Regions from separate parts of the Hyphomicrobium sp. 01T421 genome, predicted to be linked through region 2. Evidence: predicted binding sites of a transcription regulator. Region 2 holds the regulator's gene; each other region holds the start of a gene.
The links. Region 2 encodes LexA, which represses DNA repair genes until DNA is damaged. Its sites were predicted from a motif close to TGTTCNNNNTGTGTTCNG; they were not measured.
Positions count from the first base shown of each region.

Region 1: the regulator LexA is predicted to act here: its motif matches at 1,630-1,647, upstream of AC1DK3_RS01935 (adenosylcobalamin-dependent ribonucleoside-diphosphate reductase).
Region 3: the regulator LexA is predicted to act here: its motif matches at 1,640-1,657, upstream of AC1DK3_RS14085 (single-stranded DNA-binding protein).

Region 1 covers NZ_JBFTQC010000001.1:408,622-411,867, forward strand. The annotation lists gene AC1DK3_RS01935 (adenosylcobalamin-dependent ribonucleoside-diphosphate reductase) at 1-1,586, opposite strand, end outside; gene AC1DK3_RS01940 (sensor histidine kinase) at 1,689-2,396, opposite strand; gene AC1DK3_RS01945 (hypothetical protein) at 2,766-3,068, opposite strand.
Region 2 covers NZ_JBFTQC010000001.1:1,127,165-1,130,410, reverse strand. The annotation lists gene AC1DK3_RS05200 (hypothetical protein) at 195-329, opposite strand; gene AC1DK3_RS05195 (hypothetical protein) at 504-746, opposite strand; gene lexA (transcriptional repressor LexA) at 1,016-1,822, shown strand; gene AC1DK3_RS05185 (ComEC/Rec2 family competence protein) at 1,862-3,246, opposite strand, start outside.
Region 3 covers NZ_JBFTQC010000001.1:3,019,851-3,023,096, forward strand. The annotation lists gene AC1DK3_RS14070 (DHA2 family efflux MFS transporter permease subunit) at 1-7, shown strand, start outside; gene AC1DK3_RS14075 (GFA family protein) at 29-421, opposite strand; gene AC1DK3_RS14080 (YkgJ family cysteine cluster protein) at 1,079-1,447, opposite strand; gene AC1DK3_RS14085 (single-stranded DNA-binding protein) at 1,896-2,432, shown strand; gene AC1DK3_RS14090 (cation diffusion facilitator family transporter) at 2,877-3,246, opposite strand, start outside.

The DNA of each region.
Region 1 (3,246 bases), 720 kb from region 2:
TTGATCGTTTTCGAAATGGCGCTGTCGACATAAGGCTGCAGCGCCGCTTGCATCGCGATGTGCTCGGCAGGCGAAAGCGTGTCGGCGGTGACGAATGCTTCAGGCAGCGTCGCATCGTCTCCCGATGCGGCGCGAAATTTCCGGTAAGCGTAATCCTCGACAGACTCTTCGGTGGCCGTCTGTCCGTCGCCGAGCACGCGGCGCTGGTAGACGAAATCGAACACCGGTTCGATGCCGCTCGACACGTTGCCGGCGAGAAGGGAGATCGTGCCCGTCGGAGCGATCGACGTCAGGCAGCCGTTGCGAACGCCGCTAGCAGCAATCGCCTCGCGCGCATCGGCATCGAGCCGCGAAATGTTCGGACGCGACTGGAACGCCTTCGCGTCGTAAAGCGGAAACGCGCCTTTTTCGGCGGCAAGAGCCGCGCTCGCCCGATAGGCGGCGTTTTGGATCGCGGCCATCCATTCGGCCGCCTTTTCCCGCGCCGCCGCGCTGCCGTAACGAAGCCCAAGAAAAATCAGTGCGTCCGCGAGGCCGGTGATGCCGAGGCCGATGCGGCGCTTGGCACGGGCTTCCGCGGCCTGCGCTTCGAGCGGATAGCGCGAGATATCTATGACGTTGTCGAGAAAGCGAACCGCCGTCGCGACCCGAGTTTCCAGTTTCGCGCGGTCGATGCTTGCCGCGGCCGTGAACGGATGTTCGACAAGGCGCGCGAGATTGATCGATCCCAATAGGCAGGCGCCATAACGAGGAAGCGGCTGCTCCCCGCACGGGTTCGTCGCCGAGATCGTTTCGCAATATTCGAGATTGTTCGCGGCATTCACCCGGTCGATGAAGATGACGCCGGGCTCCGCATAATCATACGTTGCGCGCATGATCTTGTCCCACAGCGCGCGGGCGTCGACCGTCTTGTAGACCTTGCCTTCGAAAACGAGGTCCCATGATGCGCGGCGCTTCACGGCATCCATGAATGCGTCGGTCACCAGAACCGAAAGGTTGAAATTCCGCAGCCGCTGCGAATCCGCCTTCGCCGCGATGAACGTTTCGATATCCGGATGGTCGCATCGAAGCGTCGCCATCATCGCCCCGCGGCGTTGACCGGCCGACATGATCGTCCGGCACATCGCGTCCCAGACGTCCATGAAGCTCACGGGCCCCGATGCGTCCGCCCCGATGCTTTTGACCGGAGCGCCTTGCGGCCGGAGCGTCGAGAAATCATGACCGATGCCGCCGCCCGCCTGCATCGTCAGCGCCGCGTCTTTGACGTTGTCGAAAATGCTGGAAAGGTCGTCGCCGATCCGGCCGAGAACGAAACAGTTGAAGAGCGTGACGTTGCGGTCGGTGCCGGCACCCGCAGTAATGCGCCCGGCCGGCTGAAAGCCGAAGTCCGACATCGCATCATAAAAGGCGCTGGCCCACGCCTCTCGGGCGCCCGGTTTCTCAACCGACGCGGCGGCAGCCGCGATCCGCCGGAATGTGTCTTCGATCGTTTCGTCAGCCGCGACGGTCGGCGAACCGGCAAAGCGATATTTACGCCGCCAGATGGCGTCGGAAATGGCCGGAAGATCTGAAAAAATCGCGCTCATCGGGTGCCCGTAATATGGGTATTAAAAGCCCGTCTTCAATTATCGTTCACTATATGTTCTCAATCCTCCTCTGTCAAACGGTTTGAGGCTACCGGTAGCGTATCAGTTTGAAATCTGTGGCATTTGAAGCGCAGCTAAGGGGATAGCAAGAACGCAAACGACTCCAGTCGGCCGGTACTGTATTTGGCCTTTCCCGTCGATCGTTGAGAGAAGACTTTGCTCAATCAACCGCGTCCCGAAGCTTCTTCTCACCGGCTCGGAGACGAGTGGTCCGCCGCTTTCTGTCCAGGTCAACAGTATCTGATGCACGTCAGAGTCGATCTCGGCGATAATATCCACATGGCCGTTTGGGACCGACAGCGCCCCATGCTTGCTCGCATTGGTGCACAGTTCGTTCAAGACCATCACCAACGGAAGGGCTGCAGCCGCCGCTACTTCGATTTCTGGGCTCACAATTGAAAACCGACCCATACCCTTTGAACTGAAGGGCTCTATGGCTACTGTGATGAGCGAACTCAAACTCGCCTGCAACCAGCTTTTTGCCAGAAGCAGGTCATGGACCCTGCCTAGCGACTGTAGCCGTTGCACGATAGCATTTTGCGCTTCGCCAATGGTCTCAGCGGTCTGTAAGCTTTGGGAAACAATCGCCTGAACTGTGGCTAGGGTGTTTTTGATGCGGTGATGGAGTTCTTCGACGATGAGTTGCTGAAGCTTGGTCGCTACGTCGTGTTCTGCCGATTCCAGTCCGGCTCTGGCCAGCAATAGCCTTAGGGCCTTGTTCTCGCGTTCTAGCTCGACATCCGACGGCACACAGAGCCTCACTTTTCTGAAAAGAACAACGCTACTTGACGAGCGCTCCCCTTATAGGTTGGAGGGCGCCCTGGTTTCGGCGACACTTCGTCCATTAATCCTATAATCTCTTCCATCGTCCACAGATGATCGGCAATGCCCGCAGCCATTGCAGGTGTGACCCGAAGCGTCTTGTGGATACGCGTCCAGTTGTAGAACTTGAAGTGGAGCGCCAGTGCGTGGCGATGGCTGGCAAGCTTCTTTGAAAAGGCATTTAGAGGCGCGCGAAGCGCTTAATGCGCGCGCACACAAAGAAAAACCGCCTGCCTGACCGCGGAGGTGATCTCTGGCACAAGCAGACGGCACAACGTCCTTCGGAAATCGCCGCTCTCAGAGCTTGCAGAGCGTCGCTTCGCCCTTGCACTGCCAGCCGATCGTTCCGGCGCTGCACTTATAGCGGCGCGGGCCGAACGAATAGCCGGGCGTGCCGTTGCCGGAGACCCAGGTGAAATAGATGCTCCAGTCGGTCGCCTGCAGCAGGGCCGCATCGACCTGGAAATGGGCGAGCTTCTCGGTGAGGGCGACGCCTTCGGCGGCCTTCTTGAAACAGTCTTTGGCTTCCGCCGGCGCAGCCGCCATGGCAGCGCCCGCGACGGCGATTACGGCCCACATCATTCGGGCGGCAGTGCGCATTGGATGTCTCCATGATTGGAAAACGAGGAAAACGATGAGAACTCGACCGTGCCATATCGAAGTGACGCCCGCGCACAACAAACCACTCGGAAACGACGATTTCCCCCGCATTGCGGCATCCGCACATCATGCGATTTGGCGGCCCGTGCTTGCTTCGATGCTTGCTGCCCGGGGGTGT
Region 2 (3,246 bases):
CCAGCCGCGGAACCCGTCCGCTTCGTGCTTTTTGATTGCGCACGGCGACTCCCCTCTGGGGAGCCGGCCGCCGTGCGCGTTCGATGTGGCGTCGTTCTTCGTTGTGGGGGCCAACGACTCCGCTGGCGCGGAGCCGGGCTTTTTGCTTGGCACCGGCGACACCGCTTACGCGGAGCCGGCCGCCGGTGCGGAAATCAACGTCGAGAGGAAGCGTGGAAGCTCGGGATGAAATGGTGTCCGGCGCGGCCGCCGGTGACGGCGTTGGCTATGAGCGTTCCGAGAACGGTGACGATGACGCCTATGACGATCTGCGAGAACCAACCCTGCATGGCCCGACAATGCCCGCTCAAACAGCCCATAGTCCCAATGGCGCGTCCGGTGTTGAACCGGCGGCGACCGGGTTTCCGTCGCACGGCACGCGTGCTTTTGCGCGGCCGCGTCGCGGCGGAATTCGGGCACCCCTATTGGCGCGGGTCATTCCGGCGCGGTCTATTGCGGCGCTTCTATTCCGGCTCGGGGGCCGCCGGCTTGCAGACGAGATCGATCTGCGTGCACGTCGCGTCGCGCACGTCGATCAGCGCCTTGCACTCGGCGGTCGACTGCTCCTTCGTGCATTTCAGGGCCTTCGCCGTCGCTTCCTTGCAGAGCGCCTTCATGTCGTCGCAGCCGTCGGCGCGGGCCTCTCCTCCGCAAAGCGCCAGCACCGCCACGGCTGTCAGGAACAGCGGAGACCATTTCATCTGCATTTCGCGTTCTCCCGTTACCGCTCATCAGCGGAGTTTGGATTCGCGGAGCCGTTCAATCTGGCCGCTTAGCCATGCGAGGCATTCGAGCCACTCGCGCGTTGCCATTGACGCTGTCGAATAGGGATAACGCGGGGCGCGCTTGCGGAACGAGACAAGAACGTGTAGCGTACATACATGATTTGTACCGTCATTCAGCGGGTGCCCGATCGGTGGTCAGCGTTTCGGCCCACGGTCCCCGCGCAGCCATGGAAGGCTTGAGACGAAACGCGATGCTCACCGAGAAACAGAAAGACCTCCTGCTCTTCATCCATGCGCGCATGCAGGAACGCGGCGTGCCCCCATCCTTCGACGAAATGAAGGATGCGCTGGATCTGAGGTCTAAATCCGGCATTCACCGGCTGATCACGGCCCTTGTGGAGCGCGGGTTCATCCGCCGGCTGCCGCACAGGGCGCGGGCGATCGAAGTGATCAAGCTGCCGGATAATCAGACCGGCGGGCAGACAGGCGTCCAGAATGGCGGCCAGATTGGTGGCCAGGCGGTTGCGCCAAATGCCGGCCACCACGCGGGCCACACTTCAGGCGCGTCCGTCGCATCCATGCCCCAACGTGGCGGCTTCCAGCCCAGCGTGATCGAAGGCTCCGGGCCGCGGGCGAGCGTTTCTCCGCCGCCGCCGTCGCACATCATCGATGCGCGGACGGTATCGATCCCCGTCATGGGGCGGATCGCTGCCGGTACGCCGATCAGCGCCATTCAAAACCACACGCACGACATCGCCGTGCCGCCGGACATCCTGACGAACGGCGAACATTTCGCGCTCGAGGTGAAGGGCGACTCGATGATCGAGGCGGGTATCCACGACGGCGATACCGTCATCATCCGCCGGTGCAATAACGCCGAGAACGGGGACATCATCGTTGCGCTCGTCGAAGGCGAGGAAGCGACGTTGAAGCGGCTTCGCAAGAAGGGCTCGACGATTGCGCTCGAAGCGGCCAACCCCGAATTCAAGACGCGCATTTTCGGGCCCGACCAGATCGACATCCAGGGCCGGCTCGTGGGGCTGTTGCGGCGCTACTGAGCTGCTACTGAGTGACTACAGAGCTGGGCGCAGAGGGAGTTACTGGGCGTCGTTGGCGGCCGGCACGGCATTCGTGAACTCTGCTGTGAACTCTGGCTCAAAGTCCGGCTCCTCGCCCGGATCGCTCTCGGCGAGCGTTCGCGGCTCGACTTCAGCTTCCGCCATTGACCGCGGAGGCGCCGCAGCCGGTGGCGCTGCGCCGGGTGTCTCTAGGATGCGGGGTTTCGGAAGGCCGCCGCGCGTTTTCCTTTCGGGCATGACGCTCCACGGCCGCTCGCCGCGGCGGGATGCGACCGTCTCAAGGCGAACGCGCGGCTCGGGGTTATCATCGCTTCGATCGATGTAGAGGGCGTAGGAGCCGTTACGCCAACGGTCGAAGACGTCGATGACGGTCGCCGGCACCGCGCAGTCTTCGGGCTTCGGGTCATTGATCACCAGCACATCGGCATTCAAGCAATCGTCGGTCACGGCTGCCGGATGCCGGGCGACCGCGACCGTTGCGCCTTTGACGTGGGCAATGCAGCCGACCGCATCACACGAGAACGCGTCGCCGGATTGCGCGTCGCGCGCCGTCCGGCCGTCTCCGTCGTATTCGAGCCAGCGGTCCAGGTCGTATTTCGCGCCCTTGTTCGGGAGTGCTGAAAGTTTTCCGGACGTATCGCGCACGGCGATCAGGCCTTTCTGGCCGATGAGGATATCCGGGCGTGACATCAATGGCGCTCCGAGCAGGCCCAGAACGAAGAGAGCGACGCCGAAGAGCCGGATTCGCGTTTGCCAAAGCGAAAGCCAAATTCCGCCGGCAAGCATGAGAATGAATGCGAATGCCGGGATTTCCGGAAGGTGGCCGACGGCGCCGGGCAGCGCGCCGACCTTGTTCGCGCACCAGGCCATGCCTTCGATGCCCCAACCCATCGGCTTCAGGCCGAACCATTCAAGCCCGAACGGCATCAGAACCATCGCCAGCAATGCTGCGGGCATAACGATGATGTTGCAGATCGGGATGGCGATCATATTGCCGAGCACGGCATATTGCTGGCTCTGGTGAAAGTTATAGGCGGCGAGCGGAGCGACGGCCACGCTCGCGATGAGTGTCGAGGCGACGATCTCGCCGAAGAATTTCAGCACCTTCAGCGCCGGGTGCGGCCTCGACTGACGTCCGAGAAAATTACTCAATGTTTCGTGCGACGCGATCAGGGCCGTGACGGCGGCAAAGGACATCTGAAAGCCGGCGTCGAGGAGGCTTTCGGGATAGACGATGAGGATCAGGAATGCGGCGAGAGCGACGTTTCGCAACGCCAACGCGGGGCGATCGAGAAGGACGGCTCCGAATATGATGAGGATCATCAGCGCCGAGCGCACGGTTGCAAACTGTCCGCCGGAAATGGCGAGATAGGCAATCGCGCTCAGTATTCCCGCTACCGCCG
Region 3 (3,246 bases), 1.9 Mb from region 2:
GACGTGACGCGCCCCCGTCAGCCGATCGTCACCACTCGTCTTTCTGCGGCAAGCCGTCGGTGATGTCGTAGTAGTCGGATTTCGACGCGACGAATATGTGCCCGCTGATCTTGAGATCCGTCGGCTGGTCGAGTGTTCCGGCAGTGATGTAGATGTCGGGGGCATCTGTTTGCTTCCAAAACAGATTGCTGCCGCAGCGCGAGCAGAAGCCCCTGTTCCCCGTCTCGGACGATTGAAACCAACGCAGCGCTTCGTCGGACAACATCGAAACGTTGCCGGCAGCGGTGCTCGTCATTGTCGCAAAGTTACCGCTCGTTTTGGCGCATTGCGAGCAGTGGCATGCCAGAATGGGATTGAGCGCGCCGTTGACTTCAAAGCGCACGCTTTTACAGAGGCAACCGCCGCTTTTCTTTGCTGTCATTGTTGTCGTCTTTCGTTGATGATTTCAGTCCTGACGCGAGTACGGCTACATAACAGAGGAAATATGCGCGGGCGATATTGTGATCGATTTCCGCTTCGTGACGGGTTGACGACAAGAGTTTTGAAGCACACATTTGTATTGTGACGGTGCTGCTTTCGTCGACCGTTCCGGTAAATGCGTCTCGGTCGATGGGCCGATGAGCTGCGGTTTGGAAAGCGAGCCGCGTCTGTTCGTGAGCGCGTAAGGGCCCCGAACTGACGCGGTAGGTAGCAGGCGTGACGGCGCAATCTTGCGAGGAGAGGAGATGACTCCACCGGGTTATCAGGCGAGACCTCGAGGACGTTCGCGAGGTCAGCAGCTAAGGTGAGCGCTCTCGAGAACTTGGCCGCGCTTGGCTGGGCTGTTTCCACAACAATTTGGATTATTTGTGAGGGCGGCGACCTGACGGAAACCGCATCCCTAATCAAGGTCCGGTTATAATCTGGGCCATCCATCGAAGGTTAGAACCCCGCGCGTGATCTGAGGATTCGGCGGGGTTTTCTCTTTTGATTGCGCGTGGCGACTCGCGTTCCGCGAGCCGGCCGCCACGCGAAGTGTTTTTGATTGCGCGTGACGACTCCCCTGCGGTGAGCCGGCCGCCACGCGCGGGGAGTTCTCTCAGTCTTTATGATTGGTGATCGCGGCGAACGTCGGGTCGTTCTGGCAGCGGCGCTCGTGCATCAGGAAATCGTAATATCCGCAGCGGCCGTGGCCCGGATAATCGCGGCAGGCGGCCGGTCGCGCCTTATAGATCGTGCAGCGGCGTTCCTTGGTGTCGAAAAACTGGCAGATGCGGCCGTAGATTTTATCGCCCTTGCGACGCATCAGGTATTTATGGCCGTGGCCTTCGCGCGTGAAGCGCCGTTTCGCCGTTTCGTATTTCAGCGTGAAATGCTTGGCGAGGCGTTCGACGTCGCGCTTGTTCAGCGCGATAACCGGATACGAACAGCAATATCCCGGACAGTTGAGGCAATTGTAGTGAGCCATTTGCGGCGTGGTGCTCCGACGGCGCGCGCTCGCGCTATTATCTACAACGGCCTAGACGATGCTGCATGTCAGTCAAGAAGACATTCCTGGCGCCGCAACACAATTTGGCGGCTGGGGCGGGGGGTGAGGATTCGCAGTGTCACTGCGGGGCTCTGCACGACCCCACTTGCGCGGATGGGGCGGTTTCCTGTATAGAACAATTGGAGAACGAGCCGCTGTCTGGTGGGCGTCTAGACTTCAGACGCTAAGGCCGTGGACAACGGTAAATGATTGGAAGAAGGCCGGTCGACGAGCCTTTAATATCGGCGGAGAGATTCCGCTTCCTTGAGCGGCGTGTCGATGCAACTCAATTGGTGCCGGCGTGTAGAAACTCCGTCGGCGCTGCGGTCTGGCGGCCATCGCGTTTGCGGTCTGGCGGTCGTCGCATTTCATTTAAGGAGACGAACGAATGGCAGGGTCGGTCAATAAGGTCATTCTGGTTGGCAATGTCGGCAAGGACCCTGAGATCCGCCGCACGCAAGACGGTCGCCCGATCGCCAACTTGAGCATCGCGACGAGCGATACGTGGCGCGACAAGGCAACCGGCGAACGCAAGGAAAAGACCGAGTGGCATCGCGTCGTCGTCTTCAGCGAGCCGCTTTGCAAGGTCATCGAGCAATACGTCAAGAAGGGCGCGAAGCTGTACATCGAGGGCGCGCTGCAGACGCGCAAGTGGACCGATCAGAGCGGCGCCGAGAAGTATTCGACCGAGGTCGTGCTTCAGGGCTTCAGCGGCACGCTGACGATGCTCGATGGCGCCGGTGGAGGTCGTGGCGCATCGGTCGGGATGCAGGAGAGCGGCGCCGATTACGGTAACGACGGCGGCTTCGGCTCCTCCAGCTCAGGTGGTGGCAGCTCAGGCGGTGGCGAGACGCGCCGCGTCGCCAAGACAGGCGCTCCGAAGGGCGGCTTCGACAAGGCGATCGACGACGAGATTCCGTTTTAAGTTTGCACTTGGCGACTCCCCTCTGGGGAGCCGGCCGCCAAGTGCGGAAGATAGAGTTTGCTCGTGGCGACTCGCGTTCTGCGAGCCGGCCGCCACGAGCGGAAGTTTGAGTTGGTGCGTGACGACTCCGCTTCGCGGAGCCGGCCGTCACGCACGGTCTTGTGGCAACGCCAGATTTCTAATTCGCGCAGGCGACGATGGTTTGGTTTGAACTTGGCGACTCCCCTGGGGAGCCGCCAACTGCGCGTGGGCTTTGCGCGATGTAGAGGAACCGCTCGTCACGCGAGTTTGTTTTGAATTGGCGTCAACATGGGCGTTTAGTCAGCCCGTTATTGTTTGACGCGATGTCGCCTCTTAATTCCCCCCGGGCGCGGGCCGCGACGGGCGGAGTTTTCGGATTTGGACAGAGGGACAGTCGTTGGCGGAATCGCAGCGTTCTGCGTATCAGTGGGCGGCGCTGCCAACGACTTGGACATGAGACGCGTTCTTGCTCGCTGCGAACGTCTGCTCCGACTGCACCTCGATGTAGAGATTATGCACGTCCGGGTAGCGTGATTTGATCGCCTTCTGTAGTCGCGCCGTCACTTCCTCGACGGTCCTCGCGCTCACCCAATCATCGAAATCGACGCTCGCCGTCACCAGGATGTCCTGAGGTGCGAGGTGCATCGTCCGAATCTCGTTGATCCTACGGATCGGTTTGCCGGAGCCTGTTTCCGTTTCGATGATTTCGCGTATGCCGGTTTGAACGGGGCGGGATGCCGCTTCGCCGACGATGAGCGAGCGGATTTCGCTCGACATGAAGATCGCGACGCAG